4 regions of the Simplicispira sp. 125 genome follow, and region 1 is predicted to be linked to each of the others. Evidence: predicted binding sites of a transcription regulator. Region 1 holds the regulator's gene; each other region holds the start of a gene.
What was found. Region 1 encodes sigma-54, which starts transcription at its own class of promoters, with help from an activator protein. Its sites were predicted from a motif close to TGGCANGNAANCTGCTTT; they were not measured.

Region 2: a site for sigma-54 is predicted at 1,918-1,935, ahead of nirB (nitrite reductase large subunit NirB). Genes of this name have one in related genera too.
Region 3: a site for sigma-54 is predicted at 2,817-2,834, ahead of glnA (type I glutamate--ammonia ligase). Genes of this name have one in related genera too.
Region 4: a site for sigma-54 is predicted at 2,535-2,552, ahead of adh (aldehyde dehydrogenase). Genes of this name have one in related genera too.

What each region holds. Positions count from the first base shown of each region.
Region 1 covers NZ_QEKM01000001.1:2,689,514-2,697,055, forward strand. The annotation lists gene C8D04_RS12580 (DUF922 domain-containing protein) at 1-188, shown strand, start outside; gene C8D04_RS12585 (M14 family metallopeptidase) at 249-1,343, opposite strand; gene C8D04_RS12590 (M20 aminoacylase family protein) at 1,340-2,551, opposite strand; gene C8D04_RS12595 (RNA polymerase factor sigma-54) at 2,733-4,301, opposite strand; gene lptB (LPS export ABC transporter ATP-binding protein) at 4,585-5,352, opposite strand; gene lptA (lipopolysaccharide transport periplasmic protein LptA) at 5,364-6,086, opposite strand; gene C8D04_RS12610 (thiol:disulfide interchange protein DsbA/DsbL) at 6,258-6,923, opposite strand; gene C8D04_RS12615 (SPOR domain-containing protein) at 6,974-7,542, opposite strand, start outside.
Region 2 covers NZ_QEKM01000001.1:521,817-529,358, reverse strand. The annotation lists gene C8D04_RS02495 (CBS domain-containing protein) at 252-692, opposite strand; gene C8D04_RS02490 (DUF4148 domain-containing protein) at 1,005-1,301, shown strand; gene C8D04_RS02485 (DUF4148 domain-containing protein) at 1,374-1,670, shown strand; gene nirB (nitrite reductase large subunit NirB) at 2,004-4,484, shown strand; gene nirD (nitrite reductase small subunit NirD) at 4,554-4,949, shown strand; gene C8D04_RS02470 (formate/nitrite transporter family protein) at 4,986-5,798, shown strand; gene C8D04_RS02465 (bifunctional protein-serine/threonine kinase/phosphatase) at 5,802-7,541, shown strand.
Region 3 covers NZ_QEKM01000001.1:1,477,188-1,484,729, forward strand. The annotation lists gene glnL (nitrogen regulation protein NR(II)) at 1-647, opposite strand, end outside; gene C8D04_RS06695 (hypothetical protein) at 660-1,163, opposite strand; gene glnA (type I glutamate--ammonia ligase) at 1,352-2,767, opposite strand; gene C8D04_RS06705 (molybdopterin-binding protein) at 2,936-3,757, opposite strand; gene C8D04_RS06710 (EI24 domain-containing protein) at 3,754-4,668, opposite strand; gene C8D04_RS06715 (hypothetical protein) at 4,793-5,077, opposite strand; gene C8D04_RS06720 (hypothetical protein) at 5,312-5,836, opposite strand; gene C8D04_RS06725 (FKBP-type peptidyl-prolyl cis-trans isomerase) at 5,920-6,444, shown strand; gene C8D04_RS06730 (glycine zipper 2TM domain-containing protein) at 6,505-6,987, opposite strand; gene dut (dUTP diphosphatase) at 7,177-7,542, opposite strand, start outside.
Region 4 covers NZ_QEKM01000001.1:1,275,615-1,283,156, forward strand. The annotation lists gene C8D04_RS05775 (AI-2E family transporter) at 1-301, shown strand, start outside; gene C8D04_RS05780 (sigma-54-dependent Fis family transcriptional regulator) at 303-2,198, opposite strand; gene adh (aldehyde dehydrogenase) at 2,626-4,146, shown strand; gene C8D04_RS05790 (DUF779 domain-containing protein) at 4,209-4,604, shown strand; gene def (peptide deformylase) at 4,558-5,097, opposite strand; gene C8D04_RS05800 (YbaN family protein) at 5,273-5,716, shown strand; tRNA gene C8D04_RS05805 (tRNA-Asn) at 5,771-5,846, shown strand; tRNA gene C8D04_RS05810 (tRNA-Asn) at 5,897-5,972, shown strand; gene aat (leucyl/phenylalanyl-tRNA--protein transferase) at 6,100-6,855, shown strand; gene C8D04_RS05820 (arginyltransferase) at 6,852-7,542, shown strand, end outside.

The sequences.
Region 1 (7,542 bases):
TCGGCCGCCGGGCCGCGCAGTCCATCGACCAGGGCATCGCCGCCCTGTCCGAGGCCCCGGACTGCCCCACTCTGGAGCGGCAAGCCAATGCATTGGGCCACCGCTTGCTGGCAGAACAGGCCGCGCTGGAAAAAACCTACGACCGCGACACACGGCATGGTGCAACACAAGGCGCACAGGTTGATTGATGCTATATATTTTATAGCTTATAGCGCTTACCGGATAAGCGCTTGAGCCCTAAAACACTATCAATCAAGCCCCTGCACTGCCTGGAACAAGGCCTGCCGCGCCTGGGCAATGATCTGGCCTTTCCAGGCATCGGTGTCGGTGCAGAAGGCCGCCAGCATCTGCGCCTTGATCTGTGCTGCCAATGCTGTCGGCGCCTCCGGGTGGATGTGAAGCCAATGCTCGGCACGCAGCGCCTGCAGCATGTCCAGAATGGGCAGGGTGCCGTACTCCATGGCAATGCCGGTGTACTGGGCTTGCGGACATTCGTCGTAGATGGCGGTCCACATCAGGCCCGTCAGAAACGCTGAAGTGGACGTTCCATCGTAGAACGAGGTAATGGGTGTCGCTCCGTTGCCCCCCCACCATTGGCGGGCACGCGCAAGGGCGGCAGGATCGTCGCGCCCGGCATAGATGCGCTCGCCATGGCCGCTGGGCCCCAGGCCGGTGTGCAGGTCAATCCAGCCGATGCGCTGGGCCCGGCTGCCATGCTGGCGCAGCACCTGGCGCAGGGTGCGGTTGCTCCAGGTGGGCGCCGTGCCGCCAAAGAACATCCCCTGCGCAAATTCATGCTGCCCCTGCGAGATGGCGGCCTGCCAGGCCGCTTCGCCCCGGGTGGCGATGAACTGCTCCACCGCCGCTACGTTGTCGGCTGCAGGCGGCCAGGTGGACGGCAGCAAAAAGGGCTCGACCTCGCGGTAGGCCTCATTGACCGGCAAGGGGCGGCTGAAGTCCTGGAAGTTGCGGTTCAAATCCACGTTTTCGTGCGTGGTGCGGCGGGTGTGCGAGAAGCCATAGGGGTTGAGCGCGTGGATATAGAGCACGGCCACGCCGTGCGCGCGCGCTTCTTCGCGCCAAGCGGCATCGTGCAGCGCATAGACCTGCACACCGCTGCCGCAATACCCCTCGACCCCGTGGCAGGCGCTGCTGACGATCAGCAGCTTTTCGGCGTCCGGTGGGCCGTCGCGCACAACGTCCATGGCCAGGTCTTCCCCATCGCGCCCCTTGAGCGGGTGGGCGTGCGACTCGATCGGCAGCCCGGCGGTGGCCGCGGCCTCCAGAAACTGCACGCGGGCGCGGGCGTAGCTGCCAGCAAAGGCGTCGGTGATCCCGATCATGCGGCGCCCTTAGGCTGGCCCAGCCATTCGTTGGCCAGGCGCACCCAGTAGGTAGCGCCCAGCGGGATGAGCGCATCGTTGAAATCGTAGCTGGGGTTGTGCAGCGTGCACGGCCCGCCGCCATGGCCCATGGCGCGGTGGTCGCCGTCGCCGTTGGCAATGAAGCAATAGGCCCCGGGCAGGGCTTGCAGCATGTAGGCAAAGTCTTCGGCGCCCATGGTGGGCTCCTGCGCCAGCACGTTGGCATCGCCCACGATGGAGGCCATCACCTTGCGGGCAAACGCAGCCTCCGCGGGGGCGTTGACGGTGGGCGGGTAGTTGCGCACGAATTCGAATTCGCACTGGGCGTCGTGCGCGGCGCAGGCATGCTGGGCAATCTGGCGCATGCGTTGCTCGATCAGGTCGAGCACCTCCAGAGTGAAGGTGCGCACCGTGCCTTGCAGCTCGCAGCTGTCGGGCACCACGTTGGTGGCTTCGCCTGCGTGGATCATGGTGACCGAAATCACGCCCGCATCCACGGGCTTTTTATTGCGGCTGATGATGGTCTGGAACGACTGCACCATCTGGCAGGCAATCGGCACCGGATCGATGCCCGTGTGCGGCATGGCGGCGTGGCCCCCTTTGCCCCGGATGGTGATCTTGAATTCGTTGGACGAAGCCATCACGGGTCCGGGACTGACCGCAAACTGGCCCACCGCCATGCCTGGCCAGTTGTGCATGCCAAACACGGCCTCCATGGGAAAGCGCTCAAACAAGCCATCCTTGATCATCTCGCGCGCACCACCACCGCCTTCCTCGGCCGGCTGGAAGATCAGGTAGACCGTGCCATCGAAATCACGATGCTTTGCCAGATGCTGCGCCGCTGCGAGCAGCATGGCGGTGTGCCCGTCGTGGCCGCAGGCGTGCATCTTGCCCGGGTGCTGGCTGGCATGATCGAAGGTGTTGAACTCCTGCATGGGCAGCGCATCCATGTCGGCGCGCAGGCCGATGGCCCGGCCACACGCGCCGCCGTCGCGCCCGTGCACGATACCCACCACCCCGGTGGTTCCCATGCCGCGGTGGATGGGAATGCCCCAGTCGGCCAGGTTTTGCGCCACCAGATCGGCGGTGCGCAATTCCTCGAAGCACAGTTCGGGATGGGCGTGGATGTCGCGGCGCACCGCAGCAATGAGTGCTGCCTGGGCAGCGATGGAGTCGATGACTTTCATGGACGGTAGCTCCTTCTTCGCAACAGTCTACCCATGCCGGAGAGGCTGTGGGCCAGGAGCAAACTCTGCCCAGCACGGCGAATGGTTATCAACCCCCAGCACGGCGACGCCACGGGCCCTTGCCATCACGCGGCAACCGCCGGTTCGCGGTCATCGGCCCGCCAACACCGCGCACCTGCGTCTACAGCGCCTTGCGCAAAGTGGTTGTGGGTATCTTGAGCGCTTCGCGGTATTTGGCCACGGTGCGGCGTGCACACTCGATGCCTTGTTCCTTGAGCATGTCTGCCAACTGGTTGTCGGACAGCGGCTTGGCAGGGTTTTCGGCGGCGACGAACTGCTTGATGAGCGCGCGCACGGCCGTGCTCGACGCATTGCCGCCGGTGTCGGTGCCCAGGCCCGAGCCGAAAAAATACTTGAGCTCGTAAGTGCCCTGCGGCGTGGCCATGTATTTGGCCGTGGTCACGCGCGAGATGGTGGATTCATGCAGGCCCAGCTCGTCGGCGATATCGCGCAACACCAGCGGCCGCATGGCCAGTTCGCCATGCACGAAAAAATTTTTCTGCCGCTCGACGATGGCGCGCGAGACACGCAAGATGGTGTCAAAGCGCTGCTGGATGTTCTTGATGAACCAGCGCGCCTCCTGCAGTCGCTGCTGCAAGGCCTGGTGTCCATCCCCCCCTTTGTGGCCGCGCAGGGCTCCGGCATAGATGTCGTGCACACGCAGGCGCGGCATCACATCGGGGTTGAGCTGCACATTGAACTGCTGGCCACTGCGGCCCACACGGGTCACGAGCACATCGGGAATCACGATGTTGCGCTCCACATCAGCAAAGCGACGCCCGGGGCGCGGTTCGAGCCGGGCGATCAGGGCCATGGCGGCGCGCGTGCGCTCTTCGCTGGTGCCACACAGCGCAACGAGGCGGCGCACATCACGGCGTGCCAGCAACTCCAACGGTTGCCGACAGATGCACAGCGCGTTCTGCACTGTGCTGGGATTTTCAACGCCGTCCTGGAGCAGTGCCTGGAGTTGCAGGGTGAGGCATTCCGCCAGATTGCGCGCCCCCACACCGGAGGGCTCCAGACTTTGCAGCAGCCGCAGCGCCACGGTGAAGCGGTGCACCAGCTCTTCGATCTGCTCCAGATCGCTCTCGCCTGCCAGCCCCAGGGCCAGGGATTCCAGGGAATCCTCCAGATAACCGTCGTCGTTCAACGATTCGATCAGGTATTGCAGCGCAGCCCGGTCCAGTGCCGACAGGCGCAGCGCCAGTGCCTGTCGGTGCAGAAATGCCGTGAGCGACTCATGGCCATGCGCCAAATCGGCAGCGTCGGCTTCGCTGTCGCCATCGCTGCTGCCGTTGTTGCGCGCAGGGGCGTCGCCCCCCCATTCGCCATCGTCTGCGGCCATCTCCGTGGTGCCGTCGCCGCCCCAGTCGGGTTCATCGGAGGCACCCACAGAATCCGCATCATTTCTGCCTTCAAGGCTTGATGTACTTACGCCATCAGCTCCTGAATAAATAGCAACCTCAGCCGCCGCATCGTCCCCTTGTGCAGGTACGTCGGACTGGGCCAGACCGAACTCCTCGCGCGGCGCATCTTCCGTATTGCGTTCGAGGAAAGGGTTTTCATCGAGCATCTGCTCGATTTCCTGCGACAGCTCTTGCGTGGAAAGTTGCAGCAGGCGGATGGATTGCTGCAGCTGCGGCGTCAGTGCCAGATGCTGCGAAACGCGCAGTGAGAGACCGGGCTTCATGAGAGCACTTTCACCCGGGCCGGCAATGGTTTTGCCGCCGGGTCGCCCCAAGGCAAAACGCGACCCCCTTGGGGGGCAGCGACCACACAAAGTGAGGGAGCGTGGGGGCTATGTTTTGCCGCCGGGCCGCCCCCAAGGCAAAACGCGACCCCCTTGGGGGGCAGCGACCACACGAAGTGAGGGAGCGTGGGGGCTATGTTTTGCCGCCGGGCCGCCCCAAGGCAAAAAGCGGCCCCCTTGGGGGGCAGCGACCACACGAAGTGAGGGAGCGTGGGGGCCACACTCACATCCGGAAATGCTCGCCCAGGTACACGCGGCGCACCTCGGCGTTGTCCACGATTTCAGACGGCGTGCCCTGGGCCAGCACATTCCCGTCGCTGATGATGAAGGCGTGGTCGCAGATCCCCAGCGTTTCACGCACGTTGTGGTCGGTGATGAGCACGCCAATGCCGCGCTCCTTGAGGAAACCAATGATGCGCTGGATCTCGATCACGGCGATGGGATCAATGCCGGCAAAGGGTTCATCGAGCAGGATGAACCGTGGCTGTGTCGCCAGCGCGCGGGCGATCTCGACGCGGCGGCGCTCGCCACCCGACAGAGCCAGCGCGGGAGAATCGCGCAAATGGTCCACGCGCAGCTCCTGCAGCAACGCGGTGAGACGCTCTTCGATCACGGCTGCAGGCAGCGGTTGGCCCTGGTCATCGCGCTGCAGTTCGAGCACGGCGCGCACGTTTTCCTGCACCGTGAGCTTGCGAAAGATGGAGGCCTCTTGCGGCAGATACGACAGCCCCAGGCGCGAGCGCCGGTGGATGGGCATGTGCGCCACCGACTGGCCGTCGATGCGGATATCGCCCCCATCGCTGCGCACCAGCCCGACGATCATGTAAAACGATGTGGTCTTGCCCGCGCCATTGGGCCCCAGCAGGCCGACCACTTCGCCTTTTTGCACTTCCAGCGAAACGTCTTTGACCACCTTGCGGCTGCCATAAGACTTGGCCAGGTGCAGCACTTCCAGGCGGCTCGTTGGCGCGGCTTGCGCGCCCGCAGGCATCGATGGGGCGCTCACTTGGCACCACCGCCAAGCGTGGTGCTGGAACGCAAGCCCGGCGCCGAAGCTGCAGCCGCTGGCGCCGCGGCCGTGTCAGGCACGACCTCCTTGGGCGACAGCACGGCCCGCACGCGGCCACCACTGGCCGGGTTATCACCGGTTGTTTTCTGTCCGTCCACGGTGAACACATCGGTCTGGTTGTTGTAGACGATCACGGCACCCGTGATGGCGTCGTTGACCACAGCACCCCGCAGGCGGCGCAGCTCGGCATTGCGCACAAAGCGCACCGTGTCGCTGCGCCCGTCGTACTCGATCACTTCGCCCTCGCCTTCGATGAACTCTTCGGGAGCACCTGGCGCTCCATCGCGCCGCTGGCGGAAGAACGCCCGGCGCCCGGCGTCGGCTGTGACCACGCCGGCTTGGTACCCATCGGCATCTTGCCGCACTTCGAGGCGGGCGCCGCGCAGAACGATGCTGCCCTTGGTCATCACGACACGGCCGGTAAAGACGCTGGTTTGCTTAAGGTCGTCGTGGCGCAGCGCATCGGCCTCGATGTTCATGGGCTTGCTCCGGTCGGCCTTTTCTGCCTGCGCCCCGCCCACCCCAGCCAGCAGGGCCAGAGACGCCAGGGCAGGCACCCAGCGGCGCAGGAGGCAGCCTGCCTGCCGCGCTTGCACGTGCCTTGCTCGCGCGCCCGGACTGCGGTCGCCCGGAGGAATCGAAGAATGAATGTCCATGCGGCTTTCCAGAGAAGCATACCCTTCCAGGGCACGCGAAATGTGCAGGGCACGAATCTTGCAAGCATTGTAGCCCTGACACTGTTGCGTCATAAACCCGGGGCGTAAAAAAGCCCGCCAGGGGCGGGCTTGTGGCACGCAAAGGCCTGCGCACTGTGCAAGCGACGCTGTCTAGCCCTTGGAACCTGCGCCCTTTTGCACCACGCCTGCAAGGTATTCCACTACCTGCAGCACGCCCGAAAGGCTGCCGGCCATGGTGCCGTCGGTGTAGAACCGCCCGGCCACACCCATGGAGGGGACACCCTCGACGCCATAGGCCTCCTGCAACTGTGCAGCGCGGCGCACCTGGCTCGCCACGTTGAAGGAGCCATACATCTCCTTGAACTTTGCGATGTCGATGCCGGGCTGCTTGCCCATCCACTCCAGGATGGCATCTTCCTTCGCGAGGTTCACTTTCTCCACATGGATGGCACGGAACACGCGGGCGTGCAACTCACCCACCTTGCCCATGCCTTCGAGAGCGTAGTACAGCTTTTGCTGGGCTTCAAAGCTCTTGTTGAAAGCGACAGGAACACGGCGCACGGCCAAATTTTTCGCCTGCGCAGACTTCGTCCAAGCCTCCAGGGTGGGCTCAAAGGCATTGCAATGGCCGCAGTTGTACCAAAAGAACTCGATCACCTCGACCTTGCCGGCAGGCGCATCGGTGGCTACCGGCTTACCCAGCTTGGCGTAATCTTTACCCTCCTTGGGCTGCGCGCCCTGGGCCAGCGCAGACAGTGGCAAGGCCGAAGCCACCAGGGCCGTGGCAGTGGTCAGGGAAAACACACGTCGTTTCATTCAATCACTCCTTGTTCTTGGGGTATCTGAGCAGCGGTCTGAGGCAAAGTTCAGCGCTGTACGCGCACCAGGGCGGCCTCAACGCCGGCCCCGGCCAATTTTTCCTTGAGCTGGTCGGCATCATCCCGCTTGACGAACGGGCCCACGCGCACCCGGAAGACATTGCGGCCGTTCTGCTCGCGCTCGCTCACACGCGCCTCCCAGCCCAGCATGGCGAGTTTGGCACGCTGCGCATCGGCATCCTGCTGGGTGCGGAAGGCACCAGCTTGCACGAAGTAGTCAAACGGGTCCACATTGCCCGCCGCCGCCGCCTTGGCAACCGCCAGGTCACCCAGTGGGTCGGCACCCGGCTTGCTCTCCGCCTTGCTGGCTGCCGCCTTGGCAGGCACCGCTGCCGCACGCGCATCGGCAGAAGCCGCAGCGTTGGGTGCAGATGCCACGGGCGCTGGCACTACGGCACGGGTTGGGTTCTTTCCGTACAGCGGAGAATTGGGGTCCCAGTTCTTGTTTTTTTGTGCTTCGGCAGCGTCCTGGTCCACGCCACGGGTACTGCCCTTGTTCAGAAAGGGCACGGGCACCTTGGTCACATAAACCGCCACGGCAAGCGCCACGCCCAAGC
Region 2 (7,542 bases), 2.2 Mb from region 1:
GAACTTGCGATAACACCGCCATAAATGGCTTACGTATCGTGGCGAAGATCCTGGCCGTGACCGGCCTATTAGCATGCCCAGCCGCTGGCCAATCGCTTGCGGCAGCAGGCCACATTACCCATCAAACAAGGTGACTTGGAGTGTCAAATCCGCTGATTCATCCCGCATCAGCTGCATCGAAGGCTGATCTAAAGCCAGTGGACTACCCTCAGTCAAAGAGGCAAACCCGACCCAGGGGGGCTTGCCGTCGTTCAGCGGCGACCACCTGTGATGTAGTGCTCCAGCTGCTCGATGATAAATTTCTGCTCGGAGATGATGTCTTTCACCAAGTCACCGATGGAGATCATGCCCAGCAGCTTGCCGTCGTCCACCACCGGCAGGTGGCGCAGGCGCTTGCTGGTCATCAGCTGCATGCACTGCTCGCTGGTCTGGGTGGAATGCACGCACAGCACAGACGTCGTCATCACGTCGCGCACCAGGGTTTTGTCCGAGGTACGGCCCATGAGGGCAATCTTGCGGGCGTAGTCGCGCTCGGTGATGATGCCCACGATGGCGTCGTTCTCCATGACCAGCAGTGCGCCAATGCCCTTGTCGCCCATACGGCGCAGCGCTTCTAGAACAGTGTCCGTGGGCCCGATGGACTGCACGATGGAATCCGGTTTGGACTTGAGAATTTCGGCTACGACGGTCATGGAACACCTCCCTCGGGATAACAGGCTGCAAAAGCCTATTTCAGCCCATCCACGCCCATAGCGCAACGGGGCCTTGTACCAAGTTGTGTGCTGCCGTGTATACGCCCGATTTCTCACCCCAGACACGCCAATTATTCCAAATACCGGAATAGTCAATTATAGACTGAGTAGTTTTTTCATGACCAATAGGGGCGTACAGTTCAACCCATCGATGAGACGAACCCGCTAAGGCGACTCACCGAAACCGCCCCGCAGGACTCGATGGCTTCTGCGGCCAGCGGATCCACAGAGTACGTTTGAAAGGACACCATCATGAACACCGCACGCATTCTCTCTATTGCCGCCGTTGCCGCTTTTGCCTCGATCGGCGCACAAGCCGCCGAACTCAATGGCGACCTGTACGGCACCGACTTCGAAGCCCGCGTCCAGTCCACCCGCAGCAGCGCCGATGTGCGCGCCGAAGGTCAGCAGGCACTGGCTAGCTTTGCCAAGGGCCCTGTGGCCGACCACGCAGCCCGCGCTGTCAGCACCCAGGACCGCACCGCTGTGCGTGCAGAGGCCGTGACCGCCGCCCGTGCAGGCCTGATCGCCACTGGCAACCGCAGCTAAAAACCCCGGCGCCTGCAGACCTGGCAGGCGCCTTGAGCACCCCACCATTTTTTCTGCATCAAGGACACCACCATGAACACCGCACGCATCCTCTCCATTGCCGCCGTTGCCGCTTTTGCCTCGATCGGCGCACAAGCCGCTGAACTCAATGGCGACCTGTACGGCACCGACTTCGAAGCCCGCGTCCAATCCACCCGCAGCAGCACCGAAGTGCGCGCCGAAGGCCATGCAGCACTGCCTAATTTCGCCAAGGGCCCTGTGGCCGACCACGCAGCCCGCGCTGTCAGCACCCAGGACCGCACCGCTGTGCGTGCAGAGGCCGTGACCGCTGCCCGCGCCGGCAAAATCGCCACCGGCAACCGCAGCTAAACACTGCATTCCGACGCCAGAATTCTGGCGCCCCACAAGGCCCGCACCGTGCAAACGGTGCGGGCCTTTCGCTTTCTCTCTCGGTATGTGCGCCGCCATGGCGCAGACGCACCTTGCGACGCACCAGGCGCTGGCACAGCACCCCAGCATGGTGCAAACGCCTCAGGCACCGCACGGTTCTGGCCTACCGCACTGCCAGGGTGCGCACTCCTGTACCCATAGACAAAGCACACAAGCATTTCAACGCTGGCACGGTCATTGCATTGCAGTGCATACAGGCGCACATCCAACGCGCCCATGTTCTGCAATGCAATTGCCCAGGGAGGGGCTCCGATGAAAAAACCCAGGCTGGTCATGGTAGGCAACGGAATGGCCGGTGTGCGCACGCTCGAAGAGCTGCTCAAGATCGCACCCGGCCTGTACGACATCACGGTGTTCGGCGCCGAGCCGCACCCGAACTACAACCGCATCCTGCTCTCGCCCGTGCTGGCGGGGGAGCAGACGGTGGACGAGATCATCCTCAACGACTGGTCCTGGTACCAGGACAACGGTATCACCCTGCACACGGGCTGCACGGTCACCGATGTAGACCGCGTGCACCGCGTGGTGCACGGCACCAGCGCAGCGGGCGAGCAGATCAGCGCCGAATACGACCGCCTTATCCTCGCCACGGGCTCCAACCCGTTCATCCTGCCCTTGCCGGGCAAGGAGCTCGACGGCGTGCTGGCCTACCGCGACATTGCCGACACGCAGGCCATGATCGATGCGGCGGCCACCTACCAGCATGCGGTCGTCATTGGTGGCGGCCTGTTGGGACTGGAGGCCGCCAACGGCCTGATGAAACGCGGCATGCAGGTGACCGTGGTGCACGCCAGCGAATGGCTGATGGAGCGCCAGCTCGACAGCGTGGCCGGCAAGATGCTGCAAAAGTCGCTGGCCGAGCGCGGCATGCAGTTCCTCATGCAGGGCCAAACTGCTGCGCTGCTGGGCAACGAGAACGGCCGTGCAGACGGGGAAGAGGCCCCGTCGAAACAACGGGTCCGGGCCGTGCAATTCAAGGACGGCACCGAGGTGCCCGCCGACCTGGTGGTGATGGCCGTGGGCATCCGCCCCAACACGCAGCTCGCCGAAAAGATGCGCCTGCACGTGAACCGTGGCATTGTGGTGAGCGACACGCTACAAACCACCACCGACGCGCGCATCTACGCCGTGGGCGAGTGCGCGGCGCACCGGGGCATTGCCTACGGTCTGGTGGCGCCGCTGTTCGAGCAGGCCCGCGTGTTGGCCAACCACCTAGCGGAGTTTGGCATTGACCGCTACCAGGGCTCGCTCACGTCCACCAAGCTCAAGGTGACGGGCATCGACCTGTTCTCGGCCGGGGACTTCCAGGGCGGCGCGGGCACCGAGGAGATCGTCATGAGCGACCCGAGCGGCGGCGTGTACAAGAAACTGGTGCTCAAGGACGACAAGCTTATAGGCGCTTGCCTGTATGGCGACACGGTGGATGGCAGCTGGTACTTCAAGCTGCTGCGCGACGCCCGCCCCGTCGGCGACATCCGCGACAAGCTGATGTTTGGCGAATCCAACATGGGCGACGCCGGCCACCAGGGCCACAACAAGGCCGCCGCCATGCTGGACAGCGACGAGGTGTGCGGCTGCAATGGCGTCACCAAGGGCACCATCTGCAAGGCCATCAAAGACAAGGGCCTGTTCACGCTGGACGAGGTGCGCAAGCACACCAAGGCCAGCGCGAGCTGCGGGTCGTGCACCGGCCTGGTCGAACAGATTCTGATGTTCACCGCCGGGGGCGACTACTCGGCCACGCCCAAAACCAAGCCCCTGTGCGGCTGCACCGACCACGGCCACCAGGCCGTGCGCGACGCCATCCGCACGCACAAGCTGCTGAGCACGGGCGCGGTATTCCGTTTCATGGACTGGAAGACCCCCAACGGCTGCCCCGGCTGCCGCCCGGCCATCAACTACTACTGCATCAGCACCTGGCCCAAGGAGGCGCAGGACGACCCGCAAAGCCGCGCCATCAACGAGCGCAGCCACGCTAACATCCAGAAGGACGGCACCTATTCCGTGGTGCCCCGCATGTGGGGTGGCGAAACCACGGCCGACGAGCTGCGCCGCATCGCCGATGTGGTGGACAAATACAAAATTCCCACCGTCAAGGTCACGGGCGGCCAACGCATCGACCTGCTGGGCGTGAAGAAGGAAGACCTGCAGGCCGTGTGGCGCGACATCGGCATGCCCAGCGGCCACGCCTACGCCAAGGCGCTGCGCACGGTGAAGACCTGCGTGGGCAGCGAGTGGTGCCGCATGGGCACGCAGGACAGCACCCAAATGGGCAAGGACCTGGAACGCGCCTTTGTGGGCATGCACGCACCGCACAAGGTCAAGTTCGCCGTCAGCGGCTGCCCGCGCAACTGCGCCGAGAGCGGCATCAAGGACGTGGGAATCATCGGCGTGGACAGCGGCTGGGAGATGTACGTGGCGGGCAACGGTGGCATCAAGACCGAGGTGGCGCAGTTCTTCGTCAAGCTCAAAACCGCCGAGGAAGTCATGGAGTACACCGGCGCCTTCATGCAGCTCTACCGCGAGGAAGGCTGGTACCTGGAGCGCACCGTGCACTACGTAGCGCGCGTGGGTCTGGACTACGTGAAAAAGAAAGTGCTCGACGACCACGAAGGCCGCAAAGCCCTGTGGGCGCGCCTGCAAGGCGCGCTCGAAGGCGCGCCCGACCCCTGGTTCGATTTCGACAAAGCGCGGGTGGACCAGCGCCAGTTCACCCCCATCGCCGTAGTCTGAACAATATTTATACAAAAACAGCCCATAGCGCTTTATAGATAAGCGCTACCAGCTACAAAAGGAATAGCGATGACCACATGGAAACCCATTTGCCGCGTAGACGACATCCCTGTGCTGGGCGCACGCCGCGTTCAGCGCGCCCAGGGCCTGGAGGTGGCCGTGTTCCGGACCGAGGCGGGCGAGATCTTCGCCCTGCTCGACCGCTGCCCGCACAAGGGCGGGCAACTGTCGCAGGGCATCGTGTTCGGCCACAGCGTGGCCTGCCCGCTGCACAACTGGACCATCGGCCTGTGCGACGGCCAGGCCGCAGCGCCCGACGAGGGCTGCACGCCGAAGTTCCAGGTCAAGGTGGAGGACGGCCAGGTGTTCCTGGACGCCGACGAACTGGCGCACCACGCCACCACCGAGACGCGCCCTCTCGCCGGGCCCTGCCAGCGCAGCGCCACTACAGCCACCACGGCGTAACACCTTTTCGACCCCGACTACCGCAGAAAGAACACCATGGCCTACCTCGTCCCTTCCGAATTCGTCACCAAGATGGTGGATGCCGGTGAATCCAAGGTCTACATGTCCACCCGCGACACCCTGATTCGCGCGTATATGGCGGGCGCCATCCTGTCGCTGGCAGCCGTGTTTGCCGTCTCGGCCACCGTCATGACAGGCTCGGCGCTGGTGGGCGCCATCCTGTTCCCCGTGGGGTTTTGCATGCTCTACCTGCTGGGCTTCGATCTGCTGACCGGCGTGTTCGTGCTCACCCCGCTGGCCTGGCTCGACAAGCGCCCCGGCGTCACGGTCAAGGGGGTGCTGCGCAACTGGGGGCTAGTTTTTGTCGGCAATTTTCTGGGGGCGCTGACCGTGGCCTTCATGATGGCCTTCATCTTCACCTACGGTTTTTCGGTGCCCCCCAACGAGGTGGGCACCAAGATCGGCCACATCGGCGAGGCGCGCACCCTGGGCTATGCGCAACACGGCTTGATGGGCTGGATCACCATCTTCATCCGCGGCATGCTGTGCAACTGGATGGTGTCCACCGGCGTGGTGGGGGCCATGATTTCCACCACCGTCAGCGGCAAGGTCATCGCCATGTGGATGCCGGTGATGGTGTTTTTTGCCATGACCTTCGAGCACTCGGTGGTGAACATGTTTCTGTTCCCCTCGGGCCTGATGATGGGCGGCAACTTCTCCATCCTCGACTACTTCCTCTGGAACGAAATCCCCGTGGTGCTGGGCAACCTGGTCGGCGGCCTGGCGTTTACCGGGCTCACGCTCTACGTCACGCACATCCGCACGGCCCCCAAGCGCAAGCTGGTCTGACCAGTGGCCGACACCCTGCGCGTGCACATCGGTCAGCATTCGGACAAGGGCCACCAGGAGATCAACCAGGATTTCCATGGCGCCTGCGTCCCCGAAGGCCCGGCCCTGGCCAGCAAGGGCGTGGCCCTGGCGCTGGCCGACGGCATCAGCAGCAGCGACGTCAGCCACATCGCCAGCGCAGCCGCCGTGCATGCATTGCTGCAGGACTACTACTGCACGTCCGACGCCTGGAGCGTGCGCCGCTCGGTGCAGTGCGTGCTGGCCGCCACCAACTTCTGGCTGTACGCACAAGACCGCAATGGCCCCCACCGCTTCGATGCCGACCGGGGCCATGTGTGCACCCTCAGCGCACTGGTTCTCAAGTCGGCCACCGCGCACCTGTTCCATGTGGGTGATGCACGCATCTACCGCGTGCAGGGCAAGGCGCTGGAGCAGCTCACGCAGGACCATCGCGTGCAACTGCCCGGTGGCCACAGCCACCTGGCCCGCGCCATGGGTTTTCACCCCCAGCTCGACATCGATTACCGCGCGCTGTCCGTCGAGCCTGGCGACACCTTCGTGCTGGCCACGGATGGCGTGCACGAGCATGTGCCCGCCCCCTTCATCCTCCAGACGCTGCAGGACCACGCGTGCGACCTGGACCAGGCCGCACGCGCCATCGTGGCCGAGGCACTGCACCGGGGCAGCCCCGACAACCTGACGCTGCAGGTGGTGCGCATCGACGCACTGCCCCTGCAGGACAGCAGCGAACTGCAGCGCCAGCGCGCGGCCCTGCGCCTGCCGCCGATACTGGCCCCGCGCGACACCCTGGACGGCTACCAGATCGTGCGCGAGCTACATGCCAGCCACCGCAGCCACATCTACCTGGCCATGGCCCCGGAAAGCGGCGAACAGGTGGTGCTCAAGACCCCTTCCATCGACCTGCAAAGCGACGAGGACGCCCTTGACCGCTTTCTGCTGGAGGAATGGATTGCCCGCCGCATCCACAGCCCCCATGTACTGCGGGCCGTGGCCAGCACCCACCGGCGCGAGCACCTGTTTGTCGCACTAGAGCATGTGCAGGGCCAGACACTGGCGCAGTGGATGATCGACCACCCCCGCCCCGCGCTTGCCGAGGTGCGCAGCATCGTGGTGCAGATCGCACGCGGCCTGCAGGCCTTTCACCGCAGGGAGATGCTGCACCAGGACCTGCGCCCCGAGAACATCATGATCGACCACACCGGCACGGTGAAGATCATCGACTTTGGTGCGGTGCACGTGGCCGGGCTGGCTGAGACCGCCGTACACGGTGACAGCACGGCCATTCTGGGCACCGTGCAATACACCGCGCCCGAATATTTCTGGGGCGGGCCCAGCACACCGCAATCAGACCTTTTTTCACTCGGCGTCATCACCTACCAGATGCTCACCGGGCGCCTGCCCTACGGCACCCAGATGGCGGGCCTGCGCAGCCGCGCCGCCCTCACGCGGCTGCGCTATGCCAGTGCACTGCACGACGAAAGCCGGCCCATTCCCGCCTGGATCGATGCCGTGCTGGAACGTGCGGTGCACCCCAACCCGCTCAAACGCCAGGCCGAGCTGTCCGAGTTCGTGCACGAACTGCACCAACCCGGCGCAGCCACCCTGGCCCGCACGCGCCCGCCCTTGGCCGAGCGCAATCCGCTGATGTTCTGGCGCGCCACGGCATTGGTGCTGGCGATCACCGTCATCGCGCTGCTGGGTGTGCTCCACGCGCGGGGCTGAA
Region 3 (7,542 bases), 1.2 Mb from region 1:
ATGAGCGAACGCACGCGCTCGCAAACCTCATGGATATTGACGTCACCCACCTGGTGCGGGTGGCGGTGGGGTGCCAGCAGGCGGTCCACCAAGCTTTGCAGGCGATCCGCTTCGTGGACGATGACCTGGGTATATTCGGCCAGATCCGGGCTATCCAACTCCATCTCCAACAACTGCGCTGCCCCACGGATACCGCCCAGCGGGTTCTTGATCTCGTGCGCCAGGTTGCGGATCAGCTCTTTGTGTGCCTGGGCTTGCTCCAGCAAACGCTCTTCGCGGTCTTGGCGCACCTGTTGTTCCAGCGGCCACAGCTCCACCAGCACTTCGCCTTGAACTTCGGTGGGGGCCACATTCACATGCACAGGCACAGGTTCCTGGTGCAGGCGCTTGAGACTGGCCTCGTAGCGCAGGGCCGCAAAATCTTTACTGCGGGTGCCGGCCAATGCGGTTTGCAGCAAGGCAGGATCGGTGAAAAACTGGGAAAAATCAGTACCTTCAAGGGTGCGGCGCGACACGCCCAAATGCTGCTCCAGTGCAGCATTGGCGTAAAGCAGGGATCCATCGATCCGCAGTACCGCTACCAGTAGCGACAGCATGTCCAGCACCTGCAGCAGGCGCTGTGGCCCGTGCGGGGAGTTGGCAGCCATCACCCGTCCCGATTAAGGGGACGGCAAACGCGCCAGTTCACGCTTGATGCCCGCAATGTCGCTCTCACTGCGGGCCAGGTTGGCCTTGATCTCGGCGGTGCGCTCTGCATAGCGCTGGGTATTGCGCAGATCAAGCGCGTTGCGCTCGGGCGCCCCGTTGTTGTATTCCTTGGTGAGTTCAGCGTGGCGCGCTTCCGCCTTGCGCAATTCAGACTCCAGGATGGCACGGGCGTCAGCGTCACGCGCACGCTGGTCATTGGGGTTCACGCGGGGCGCGGAAGGCGGGGAGGCAGACTGTTTGGCCCCTGCAGCACCACTGGCCGGGACATTGCGTACGCCCTCGACAACCGTGACGTTACCTCCTTCAACCGGCTTGCAGCCCCGCTCCTTAGCCTGATTGGCATTGTTGGTGTACTCATTGCCACAGCGATAAATACGATCCTGTGCGCCCACTGGCGCCACCATCAGGGCAAGAAGGGTCAGAGCAGGTAGCGAGGAGAGAAAGGTCTTTTTCATACAGTGTGCTCGCACGCATCGTGCAGGGTTGCTTCTTAGTATCACCCAAACAGGGCCGATCTCCAATCCAATGTATGCATTGAACTGCAACGAAATGCCATGGGATGCACCGTGGCGCCCAGGGTTCCCCAGAAAAAAAGCGGCCCGGAGGCCGCCTTTAAATGTGCTGTTTCAAAAGCGCTTCACGCTTACAGCGAATAGTACATATCGTATTCGACCGGATGCACGGCCTGGCGGAAGCGCGTGACCTCGCCCATCTTGAGTTCGATGTAGGCATCAATCATTGCTTCGGAAAACACACCGCCCTTGGTCAGGAAGGCACGGTCGGTATCGAGCGCATCCAGCGCCTGGTCGAGGCTATGGCAAACGGTGGGCACCAACTTGTCTTCTTCGGGTGGCAAGTGGTAGAGGTCCTTGGTAGCGGCTTCGCCGGGGTGAATCTTGTTCTCGACACCGTCGAGGCCTGCCATCAACAGCGCAGCAAACCCCAGGTAAGGGTTCATCAGTGGATCAGGGAAACGTGCCTCGACACGGCGGCCCTTGGGGTTGGATACATACGGGATACGGATCGAAGCCGAGCGGTTTTTGGCCGAATAGGCCAGCTTCACCGGGGCTTCAAAATGCGGCACCAGGCGCTTGTAGCTGTTGGTGCCTGGATTGGTAATCGCATTGAGCGCACGGGCGTGCTTGATGATGCCGCCGATGTAGTACAGGGCGTAGTCCGACAAACCGGCGTAGCCATCGCCAGCAAACAAGTTCTTGCCGTCCTTCCAGACCGACTGGTGTACATGCATTCCCGAACCGTTGTCGCCTGCGTAGGGCTTGGGCATAAAGGTAGCGGTTTTGCCGTAGGCGTTGGCAACGTTATGGATGACGTACTTTTGCAGCATCGTCCAGTCGGCGCGCTGCACCAGAGTGCTGAAACGTGTGCCAATCTCGTTCTGACCAGCACCAGCGACTTCATGGTGGAACACTTCCACCGGAATACCCATCGACTCCAGAATCAGCGACATCTCGGCGCGCAGGTTGTGCGTGCTGTCCACAGGCGGAACCGGAAAGTAGCCGCCCTTGACCGTAGGACGGTGTCCGCGGTTACCGCCTTCGAGGTCGCGGCCCGAATTCCAAGGGGCTTCGTATTCTTCGATCTCATACATCACCTTGCCAGGTTCGTTGCTCCATCGCACGCCGTCAAAGATGAAGAATTCGGGCTCGGGCCCAAAGAACGCCGTGTCGCCCAAACCCGAGGCCTTGAGGTAGGCCTCAGCGCGCTTGGCAATGGATCGCGGGTCGCGGTCGTAGGCCTTGCCGTCGCTGGGCTCGATGACGTCGCAGCTCAAGATCAACGTCGTCTCTTCAAAGAAGGGGTCGATGTTGGCAGTATTCGGGTCGGGAATAAGCTGCATGTCCGACGCCTCGATACCCTTCCAGCCGGCAATCGACGACCCGTCAAAGGCATGTCCGGACGAGAACTTGTCTTCGTCAAAGTGCGACACCGGCACCGTGGTGTGGTGCTGCTTGCCAAGGGTGTCGGTAAAGCGGAAGTCGACGAATTTGACTTCGTTTTCTTGCACCATCTTCATTACATCTGCAACGGTCTTGGCCATCGGGTACTCCTGGGAAAAGCGTTGGTTAAAAATATTTTCTGCAATATGCAAAGCAGTTTGCATGCCAGCCATCTGCGGGTTCTGACGGACACCGGGCAAAGCGCACACCTCGCACCACCGGCCTTTGCACGCATTTTTTTGGTGCAAAACGTTACAAAACCGCCAATATTAAAGTGTCCGCACCAATTCAGGGCCGCACGCCGCACCAACATTGTGCAAACCACGAACCAGATCCGCCCAAGCCGCAGGCACCAGGGATGCGGGGCCCTTGACTCCGAGCTCGATATGGCGACCGTATTGCGGATGATCCACACTCGGGAGGCTGAACACCCGGATTGGGGGATAGCTGTCCTCGATGTGATGCATCAGCGGGGTCAACATGGCTTCAAGCCCCCCAAACACGATGATCGAATGCTCGACCTGCGGTGCACGGTTGAAACAATGGGGGTAGTCGGTGTCCAGCGCCCACTCGATCATGGGCCAGGCCATGACCGGAAAGCCGGGCACGCAATACACCCGCCCAGATCCTGCCCCGGCGCAACTGAACCCTGGTATCTTGTTGTAGGGGTTTGGAACAATCGAGGCCCCCACCGGAAAAACGCCCATGTTCAGGCGGTGCACGTTATCGGGCCGGTCAGCCTCATACAACGTCCCCTGCTCACGCGCCATTTCCTGCATGCGCTCACGGATCAACAACTCAGCCTGAGGGTGTAACTCCAACTCCACGCCCAAGGCGCGGGCTGCACATTGGCGTGTGTGGTCGTCTGGCGTGGCACCGATGCCACCCGTCGAGAACACCACATCACCCGAGGCAAAAGCCCGCTGCAAAGTGCTGGTGATGCGATCCGGATCATCGCCGACGTAGTCGGCATAAGCCAACGGCAGCCCGCGCGCACCCAGTATTTCAATCACCTTGGACAGATGCTTGTCCGCACGCTTACCCGAAAGAATCTCATCACCGACGATGATGAGGCCAAATTGCTGCGTCATTTGTCAACAGACTCCAGAAGCGGCGGACGATCATCCGGGGATGGCGCCAACGAGGAAGGCGCCTCCAGCACTTCGACGGCATCTAAGCGGGCAGGAGCCATCGGCACCTCAGCCCTCAGCCGCTCCAGGGCGGCCAGGCAGAAGTGGGCAAACCACAGGGAGGAGAAAGCGAAGACCAGCGTGTAAATCCAGATGGCCAGTGGGATCAAAACGAAAAATGCCGCAGCAAACAAAATGCCTGAAGCCCAGACGATCGCTGGCGCGGCCCCCAGATACCCACAAAGCACGCCAATACCCAGCAGAGAAATGCGGTAGCGGCGAAAAATTTCTGTGCGCTCCGCACGGCTGGCATGTTCTGCCAACGCATCGAAAGCCATCACGCGGTACGTTAGCCAACCCCAGATCAGCGGGGGAAGAATCAGCACAAGGGGCGGTATCAACCACAACGGCATGGAGGCCACCATTGCCATCAAGGCCAGAACCGTAGAACCAATAGACCAAGCCAAGCTGACAATGAAAGAGCCGCCTTTTTTCCGTTCCAGTGCATGAAATCGCCGCTGCGACACCAGAGAAACCAACGCGGGAGTCATCAGCATTGCGACCAATAACAGCGAAACGACGACCACCAACGGGGTCACCAAGGCGACCACCATCAGGGGCGCCACATAGGCTTTGGCATCACCCAGACCCAGATTGGCGAGCCACCCCCAGAAGCCTTCCATCAGGCCCCAAGAATCCAGCCAGCTGTGTGCCATCGCAACAGCCGCATCCCAATACCAGTGGCTCAGCCCCAATGCCAAAGCACCCATCAGCAGCAGAGGCAGCAGCGACAAAGCAATCACACGGGGATGCATGCAATACACCACGGCGCGCCAAAAAGAATCAAACAGGAAGGCCATGGCGGCAAGCATACCTGTTGTCAGAGACACCGTGGGAAGCCATTCCCCAGACACACCACATACAAAAAAGCCCCGTCCCAATGGGGGTACGGGGCCTTTGGCAAGCCCCAAAGGGCTTGCACAACACTACATGCGCTTACTTGGCAGCGGAAGCGGCATCGGTGGCGGCCTGGACGGCGGCGCCAGCAGCAGCGGCTGCGTCGGTTGCAGCAGAAGCAGCGCCGGTTGCAGCAGCAGCGGCGTCAGTTGCAGCGGCAGCTGCGTCGGTTGCAGCAGCTGCCGCTTCCGATGCGGGTGCAGCAGGTGCAGCAGCAGGCTCAACAGCCACGGGAGCGGGTGCAGGAGCCGGCTCTTCCTTCTTGCCGCAAGCGGCCAAAGCAGCGGCAGCAATCAGGGTGGCGATGATGAGGGATTTGTTCATTTCAGTTTTTCCTTGAGGACGATCAAAAAAACAAAAAATGCCACAACTTCCAGCCTCTTGCAGCCCGGTTCGCTCTGGCAGAGATTGCTCCGGTGGAGCACATTTACAACTCAGTCCAAGATTATATTAGGTATTCGTCAATACTGGATAATACCGAGCAGCGCAAGAAATGCCCCTGTGTTGCGAACAACTGACAAAAATCTGACTTTTACTGGCGGAATTCTGACGTCACCATTAAAGCCCCAGCGTTGTTGAAGCAAAACCGGGGGAACTTTTACTCCGCACCCACTCGACAAGAACTTCATGCAAGAACACGCGGCGCGCCGGCTCAGTGTCTGTCACGCCTACACAACGGTCGGGATCGAGCCGGTGCAACACCCAGCCGGGTGACCAGATCGCACTGGGAATGTCCAGCGCGTCTGCCATAGGACTGACGCGGCAAGTCAGGATATGGTCCCAAGTACCCCGCCAGCGCACGAGGCGCGCATGGCGACGGATCATTTCATCGTAGCTGCGCGCCAGCAAGGTCATGCGGCGACCGCTGCGGGCCCACTCCTCCAGCGATTCGATGACGGCCCGCTCACCCAGCGGCCAGTCGTGAAAATTGGCATCACTCAGGATCATTTCACGCCAACCCTCCCGGGCTGCCGTAGCCAAGGCATCGCGCACCAGTTGCTGGAATGCTTCACGACCATTGAAGCGCCCTACAGGCAATTCGGGGGGAGCCGGGACGGTCGCGTCGGGCATATCTGCGGTCATCTTGATCTCCTTGGTCTACAACCACAGCCCGGCAAAACCTTTGCCTCGCCACCGGCCGACGGTCAAACTGCGACAATTCTCCTATGGAAATCACAGAACAATGTGTGGTCGCACTGACCTGGACGCTCAAAGACACCTTGGGCGATGAACTCGATATCCTCGACGAGCCCGTCGAGTTCTTCGTAGGTGGCAGCGATTTGCTGGCCCGTATCGAAGAAGCATTGCAAGGCCACAGCGTGGGGGCCAAGCTGTCACTGCACCTTGAGCCCGAAGATGCTTTTGGCGATTTCCAGGAGCAACTCCTCTTTCTGGAACCCAGAGCCATTTTCCCGGCAGAGCTGGAAGAAGGTATGACTTTTGACGGCACCGCCCTGCCCGAAGGCTGCAGCGCTGAGGCGCCGCGCGATGCTCTCTACACCGTGACGGAGATCTATCCCGAGCACGTCGTTCTGGACGGCAACCATCCACTGGCTGGTATTGCACTGCGGCTGCACCTGACGGTGTGCGGTGTGCGCGAAGCCACCGAAGAAGAGGCGAACCGTGGTACGGCGGGCACCGGGTTCTTCCGCGTTCAACCCCAACCGCCTGGCAACACGCTGCTGCACTGAGGAGTGCGAGCCTTGCAAAACAAGGCCCGCACTGGGCAACCCGGTGGCGAGCAACTTTATTTAGTAGCGCGAAATCTGCCCGTTGGTGGTGCGGACCCTGTCGCCCACGCGCAAATCACCCACCGAACTGACGTCATAGGCACGATAACCGCCTTGGTCGAGCTGGATGGAAATCCGATAGACCGTGCTGCCATAACCGGGGTTATTGCGCTCCTCGATGGCATTGCCTGCCAGGGCACCGCCCACCACGCCCACGGCCGTGGCTGCGGTACGGCCGCTGCCCTTACCCACCTGGTGACCCAGCACACCACCGACCACAGCGCCCAGCACGGCACCTGCCCCTGTTGAAGCACCCCGCTGCTGGCCTTGCAGCATCTCTATGTTGGCTACACGCCCATACTCCGTCCCAGCGGGTGCCTGGGCCGGATAGCCCCCACTTTGACCTTGGTAAGAGCCTGCAGGGTACTGCGCAGGTGCCTGGCGATAAGGCGCACAAGCGGCCAGCGCACCGGCCAAAAGGGTGGTGCCTGCAAGCAGGGCCATTCGGGAAAAATTCAATTGACGCACATTGCTCTCCTCAAATCATCAAATCAAAACCGTTCGGGTTGGCTGCCATTGAACCATGCGACGCCATACTCGTAGCGCCGGGCAACGGCTGGACGCCAGGCCAGACAAGGCCCCGCTCCGGTGTAAGCCAGCGCCTACAAAAGCAGCATGCGACTGCGCCGCCCATCAAGCGGTGCCTGAAGAACCATACCCCCGTTCACCCCGCTCGGTAGGGGCGAAGTCCTGCACCACATTGAACTGCGCCTGCACCACGGGAACGATCACCAGCTGTGCCAGCCGGTCCAGGGGCTCCAGCGTGTAGCGTGCCTGGCTGCGGTTCCAAGCGCTCACCATGAGCTGACCCTGGTAGTCGCTGTCAATCAGGCCGACCAGGTTCCCGAGGACGATGCCGTGCTTGTGACCCAGCCCCGAGCGTGGCAGGATGAGCGCCGCATAGCCCGGATCACGCAAGTGAATGGCAATGCCGGTGGGCACCAGCTGCCATGCATTGGGCTCCAGCACCAGGGGCTCGTCCAGGCAAGCCCTCAGATC
Region 4 (7,542 bases), 1.4 Mb from region 1:
CCTCTTGCCGGCTGTAGGCGCCGGTCTGATCTGGGGCCCGGTGGCCATCTATTTCTTTGCCACAGGCGCTGTATGGCAAGGCAGCATATTGACAGCTTATGGCGTGGGAGTGATCGGGCTGGTGGACAACATCTTGCGGCCCATCCTGGTGGGGAAAGACACCAAGATGCCCGACTATGTGGTGCTCATCTCTACCCTTGGCGGCATGACCCTGTTCGGCCTGCATGGTTTTGTCATCGGGCCCGTGATCGCTGCATTGTTCATCGCCATCTGGGACCTGGTCACGCCCCCCGGCCCCTGAATCAGTCGCCCCCCGGCACTTCCCGAAGGCGCCGGTAGACGGTATTGCGGCTGACACCCAGCACCCGGGCTGCCTCGGACAAGTTGCCCGCGCAAGCCGCAACGGTCTGAGCAATGGCCTGGCGCGAAATCGACTGAAGCTTCGCCAATCTCACGTCTACCGCCTCACTACCAGCCGCGCCTGCTTGGTCTGGGGCAGCAACGCCCAATCCGAGGGCCAGCGCCAAGTCATCGGAAAGGTGGTGCCAGTCGATGATGGATTCGTGCTCTTCCAGCAGCGCGCAGGCCGTGCGCAAGGCATTTGCCAGCTGACGCACGTTCCCCGGCCAGGGATACCGACGCAAGTTGTCGCGTAATCCAGCAGCAACGGCAATCGGGCGATCGGGCACCAGGCGCGAGAGCTGAGTTTCCAAGAGATGGTCAAAATCGGAGCGCTCACGCAAAGCGGGCAATTGCAGTGTCAGACCATTGATGCGGTAATACAGATCTTCGCGAAAGCGTCCTGCCTGCATCTCCAAAGGCAACTGCCGATGGGTTGCGCAGACCAGGGAAAAATCCACTGGCACAGGTTTTCCACCCCCCAAGGGCACGACCTCGCGCTCTTGCAGGACACGCAACAGCCGGGCCTGCAAAGACAACGGCATGTCTCCGATCTCATCCAGAAACAAGGTTCCGCCATGTGCCTCTCGGACACGCCCAGGCGTGCCTTCGCGGCGGGCACCGGTAAATGCGCCCCCTTGATAACCAAACAGTTCGGCCTCTATCAGGTTCTCGGGCAAAGCGGAGCAGTTCACCGCGACAAAGGCTTTTGTGCAGCGTGTGCCGCTGTCGTGCACGGCCCGGGCAAACATCTCTTTGCCCACGCCCGACTCCCCCTGCAGCAGCAAGGGAATCGGCTTATCCATCACCTTGCGTGCACGCGCAATCGCTGCTTGCATCACTGCATCACCCGTGTCCAGCGCCGCCAGCGCATCCTTCCTTTGCCCCGCCTCGGGCAACTGTGACTGCGCGCCGCGCGTGTATTGCAGCGAACGCCCCGTCTCGGCCCGCAACCAGACGGATTCTCCTGATGTTGTGTGTACGACCCGCGGAATATGCACCGATCGCTGACACCAATCGAACAACTGGTCTAGTGGTTCCACCAAAACTGCATCCAACCGCACCTGTCCCAGGTCTTGCCAGACAAGGCCTAGAAGATCGAGGGCCGAAACACTGGCGCCGACGAGCACACCATCCCCCCGCACTGCCAACAAACCTTCCGTCATGGTTCCCAGACCTTCAGGCTGGGCATGAAGACGCAATCGCAATCCAGCCCATTGGCGCAGGTCGTGCCGCGTCTCAAACAGCCGGTGCTCAATCATTCGCGCGGCCGACCGTACCAGACCAAGGGTGTGACGATGGTAGCCACGGTAGTCGCCGGACACATCCAGTGCACCCAGCAAATGGCCATCGGGGGCGTGAATGGGGGCTGCGGCACAGGTCAGGAAACCATTGCGCTCAAGAAAATGCTCATCGGCGTGCACAACCAGCGCACGATCGTCCGTAAGTGCCGTGCCAATCGCATTCGTACCGCGGTATTGCTCATGCCATGTGGCACCCGGGCGCAACGCGACTCGCTCGGCACGGTCCACAAACTGAGGGTCTCCTGATGCATGCAAGAGCATGCCGTCCGTCCCGGCCAGCACCACCATGCTGTCGCTGTCGCGTGTCTGGTCGAACAAAAACTCCATCACTGGTCGCGCATGCGCGACCAATTCACGCTGAATTTCGAGCGCCCGGGCCAGTTGTGCAGCAGAAGCATGCGGGACGCCTGGAGTTCGACCGCAAGGCTGTAAACCGGCATTCCAGCTTCGCAACCAGGAGCGGGATAACTCCGACTGAATCATGTCGGGCGGCAAGCTGCCGCTGTTCATCAGTTGGCGGCGTGCCTGTCTGAGCAGGCGCGGAACGGGTCTATCCGGAAGAGCGGAAGGGGGCATGGCCGTTTGTCTCCTGATGGTTCAGTGGCCAGGATGGGTGCGCCATCTCCGGCGTCGCCATTGCGGCATACATGGTGACAGGCCCATTGTGCGCCAGGGTGTATTTCAGTTTCAGCAGGAAAACCCACCCAGTTGTTCTGTTTTGCAACACCCTGTACCACCTGGCAGCACACTGGGACACCCGGTACAGCCTCGCTTTCGCCTTAAACCAGCAAGAACACTGGCTTCACGCCATCAAACTACCCAAACAAAGGCTGGCATGCATTGTGCGTAACGTCCTGCGAAGACTGCCCACGGGAATCGTGGATCGCTTCATGGTCAACACATTCATTCAAGGAGACATTCCATGCTGTACGCCCTCCCCGGCTCCCCCGACGCGAAGATCAAATACAAACCCCGCTATGACAATTTTATTGGCGGCAAGTTTGTTGCACCGGTGAAGGGTGGGTACTTTGATGTAGTCACTCCCATCACCGGCAAGGTGTACACCCAGGCTGCACGGTCTACTGCAGAAGACATTGAACTGGCGTTGGATGCCGCACACGCCGCCTCGACAAAATGGGGTCGCACCCCTGCCGCAGAGCGCTCCAACATTCTCCTCAAAATTGCCGACCGTATCGAGCAAAACCTGGAACTATTGGCTTACGTAGAAACGGTGGATAACGGCAAGGCCATTCGTGAAACGCTGAATGCAGACATTCCCCTCACCGCGGATCATTTCCGCTACTTTGCAGGCTGTCTGCGGTCTCAGGAAGGTAGTCTGAGCGAAATCGATGGCGACACCATTGCCTACCATTTCCATGAACCCCTGGGCGTCGTTGGCCAGATCATTCCCTGGAATTTTCCCATTCTGATGGCTGCATGGAAGCTTGCACCGGCACTGGCCGCTGGCAACTGCGTGGTACTCAAACCGGCGGAATCCACGCCGGTATCCATCTTGGTCATGATGGAGTTGATTGCCGACCTATTGCCTCCCGGAGTTTTGAACATCGTTAACGGTTATGGCCGTGAGGCGGGAATGCCGCTGGCGTCCAGCCGCCGCATTGCCAAGATTGCCTTTACGGGCTCCACCGCCACAGGACGAGTCATTGCGCAAGCTGCGGCTAACAACTTGATTCCGGCCACGCTGGAACTGGGTGGAAAGTCGCCCAACATCTTCTTTGCCGACGTGGCCAATGCCGATGACGACTTCTTTGACAAAGCCATCGAAGGACTGGTGCTGTTTGCTTTCAACCAAGGCGAGGTCTGCACATGCCCCTCCCGAGCACTTATCCAGGAATCGGTCTACGACCGCTTCATGGAACGCGCTCTGGCACGTGTCAAAGCCATCCAGCAGGGCAGCCCACTTGACACCAACTGCATGATGGGCGCCCAGGCCTCCGTTGAGCAGATGAAAAAAATCGAGACCTATCTTGCATTGGGCAAGGAAGAAGGTGCGCAGGTGTTGATCGGGGGCAACCGCGCACAGCTGCCCGGCGACCTGTCGGGCGGCTACTACATCCAGCCAACACTGTTCAAAGGCCACAACAAGATGCGCATTTTCCAGGAAGAAATCTTCGGCCCTGTGCTGGCAGTCACCACGTTCAAAGACGAAGCTGAAGCCCTGGCGATTGCCAACGACACACCCTACGGTCTGGGCGCTGGGGTATGGACACGGGACGGCAGCACAGCCTACCGTATGGGACGCGCCATCCAAGCAGGCCGGGTGTGGACCAACTGCTACCACGCCTATCCCGCTCACGCCACGTTTGGCGGCTACAAAGAATCAGGCATTGGCCGCGAAACCCACAAGGTAATGCTCGACCACTACCAGCAGACCAAGAATCTGCTCGTAAGCTACAGCCCCAAGGCACTCGGCTTCTTCTGACGTAGGACGGGCGGCCTCTGGCCGCCTTTTTTCTCTCAGCAACCGACCTTGAAAGGACTGCCATGCCCGAACGTGTCGTAGCGACGCCTGCTGCCGAGGCCATGATCGATCGCCTCAAAGAGCAGCACGGTTTGGCATTGATGTTCTATCAATCACACGGGTGCTGCGATGGCAGTGCGCCGATGTGCTACCTCGAAGGCGAGCTGACCCCAAGCCGTTACGACCTGCTGCTCGGGAAAATCGGAGGCTGCCCCTTCTATATCAGCGAGTCCCAGTATCAATACTGGAAAAACAGCCAGTTGATCATTGACGTCACCGAAGGAAGTGGTTCCACCTTCTCCCTAGAAGGCCCAGAGGACGTCTGCTTTACGACTGGCTCCAGACTGTGGACTGACGCAGAGCTGGAGACGCTCAATCATCCAGGCCTGGATCCATCTCCGGAAACAGTACCTCAGTAAAACCAAACTGGGTGAAATCGCGCATACGCATCGGGTACAGGATGCCAGCCAAATGATCACACTCATGCTGCACCACCCGCGCGTGAAAACCATCTACATCGCGCTCTATGGCATTCCCTTGCATGTCATAGCCTGTGTAGCGGATGTGGGACCAACGCGGCACGCGGCCTCGCAATCCGGGCACCGACAGACAGCCTTCCCAATCCAGCGCCTCTTCATCCCCTACCGGGGTAATCACTGGATTGATAAGCACCGTGGCAGGCACCAGTGGCCGGTCAGGGTAGCGGGGGTTGGGTACATCGGAGCCAAAGACCACCACCTGACGATCCACCCCGATCTGCGGTGCAGCAAGCCCTGCCCCCATGGCCGCACGCATAGTGTCGTGCATGTCGGCGACCAGTTGCCGCAGTGCATCAGTGCCAAATTCAGTCACAGGACGAACCGCACGGAACAACCGCGGGTCACCCATTTTCAGTATCGTGTGGACAGCCATGGTCAGAGAAAAGTTGGTAACGGGCGAGCGTAAATCTTTTTGCCAACGCTTGTATTGGCAGGGCTGCAAACCGAACCACAGCATACCGGTACTGCGGACAGGCTCTTTCCCTCCAGTAGCACAGCCCTGGATGCAAAATACGGTGACTAAAAACCATGCCCTACCGACCCAGACCATGGAACCCTCCACTGGCAAGCCTACCGCAGCAGCAGCTGGCACCGGCCGACCTGCTCCACCCGTTCACCGCACGCTTCCGCTGCTGGTGCGATGGGCACTGCTGTCGTTTGCCATCATGTGTCTGGTGCTGGGAATCATAGGCGTGTTTGTTCCCGGACTGCCGACCACCGTATTCATACTGATGGCCGCATGGGCCGCAGCTCGTAGCTCTCCCCGCCTGCACGAATGGCTGTGGTACCACCCCTTGTTTGGTGTCATGCTGCGCGACTGGGCCAACGGCGGCCGTGTCAACCGCCGCTCAAAATGGAGCGCGACGATACTGATGACCTTGTGCGGAGTCATCTTGTTTGTCACAACGCCCAAGATTTGGGCTGCGGCGATGGCCTGCACTTTCATGGCCTGCGTGCTGACATGGCTCTGGTGCCGCCCAGAGCCTGTATGAATATGGCAAACAGCTGAATTTCACAATTTTTTATGTATATAATCTGAGGCTTATTCCTCGATAGCTCAGTTGGTAGAGCGCCGGACTGTTAATCCGTAGGTCCCTGGTTCGAGCCCAGGTCGAGGAGCCAAAATTTTCAGGCCCTGCATGTGTAAGCGGGGCTTTTTCAATACCAATCATTCCTCGATAGCTCAGTTGGTAGAGCGCCGGACTGTTAATCCGTAGGTCCCTGGTTCGAGCCCAGGTCGAGGAGCCAAAAAAAAGAGCCCTGAACGATTCCGTTCAGGGCTCTTTTTTTTGCAAATTGCTGCTGCACCAGATTTGTCTGAATTCAAGGCCCCTTGTCTCAGCGACAATCATGACATTGCTCGTTAACCAACCCCATGTCACCCGAACTGCCTTGGCTGGAAAATACGGATCCATTCCCCGCCCCTCTTCGGGCTTGGGGGCCTGATAGCCCAGCCCCTGGACTGCTAGCGGCCGGGGGAAATCTCGACGTATCTCATCTCGCTCAAGCCTATCGCCAAGGCACCTTTCCCTGGTTCAGCACGGGCCAGCCCATTTTATGGTGGTCACCCGACCCACGGATGGTGCTGGAGACAAGCAACTTTCAGCTGCACCGTTCACTGCGCAAGACACTCCAAAAATTTCGTGCCAACTCTGAATGTGAAATCAGGGTAGACCACGACTTTCAGGCGGTAATTGCCTATTGCGCAGGAAAAAAACGCAAAGAACAGAACAGCACCTGGATCGTGCCATCGATGATCGAGGCTTATTGCGCCTTTCATGCAGCAGGCCATGCCCACAGTGTTGAAACCTGGGTGGGCGGTCAACTCGTTGGAGGTCTGTACTGCATTGGCATGGGTCGCGCTGTTTTCGGTGAATCCATGTTTGCGCTGGCGACTGATGCCTCCAAGATCGCCTTGGCTGCTTTGGTATGCTTGTGCCGTCACCAGCAGGTTCCTCTGATTGACTGCCAGCAAAACACGGGCCATCTTGCGTCACTCGGCGCACGGGAAATCTCGCGCACGGCATTCTTGCAACATGTGTCTGCAGCATGCACGCAGGAACCACTGCATTGGTCTTTCGACCCCGTATACTGGGACGAGCTTCTGCCACCCTCAGCGCCTGCGGCATGACGCAACTCAACGACCTTCCTCTACAAACACTGCAGTTCTACGCCACGGCACCATATCCGTGCAGTTACCTGCCCAATCGCCAAGCCCGATCACAGGTTGCAACGCCTAGCCACTTGGTCCGCAGCGACATCTATTCCCAACTGGTCTCACAAGGTTTCCGCCGCAGCGGGATGTTTACCTACCGCCCTTATTGCGATGGTTGCCGAGCGTGTAAGGCACTGCGCGTGCTGGTCAATGACTTCAAGCCCGATCGCAGCCAACGCCGCTCCCAGGCACAGCACGCCCATTTACAAGCCCGGGTACTGCGCCCCAGCTTCGTCCCTGAACACTACCAACTCTATCTACGCTACCAGAACGGTCGCCACGCTGGCGGAGGCATGGACCATGACAGCATTGACCAGTACACCCAGTTTTTGCTCCAGAGCCGGGTGAACTCACGTCTGGTGGAATTCCGTGAACCGGACACGGAAGGCACCCCGGGCCCTTTACGCATGGTGTCGCTACTGGATGTACTCGACGATGGGCTCTCGGCGGTCTACACCTTCTACGAACCCCAAGCCCGCAGCAGCTATGGCACATTCAGCATCCTGTGGCAGATTGAACAGGCCCGTACACTGGGCCTGGCCCATGTCTACCTGGGCTACTGGATTGCAGAGAGCCCCAAGATGAACTACAAGGCCCGCTTTC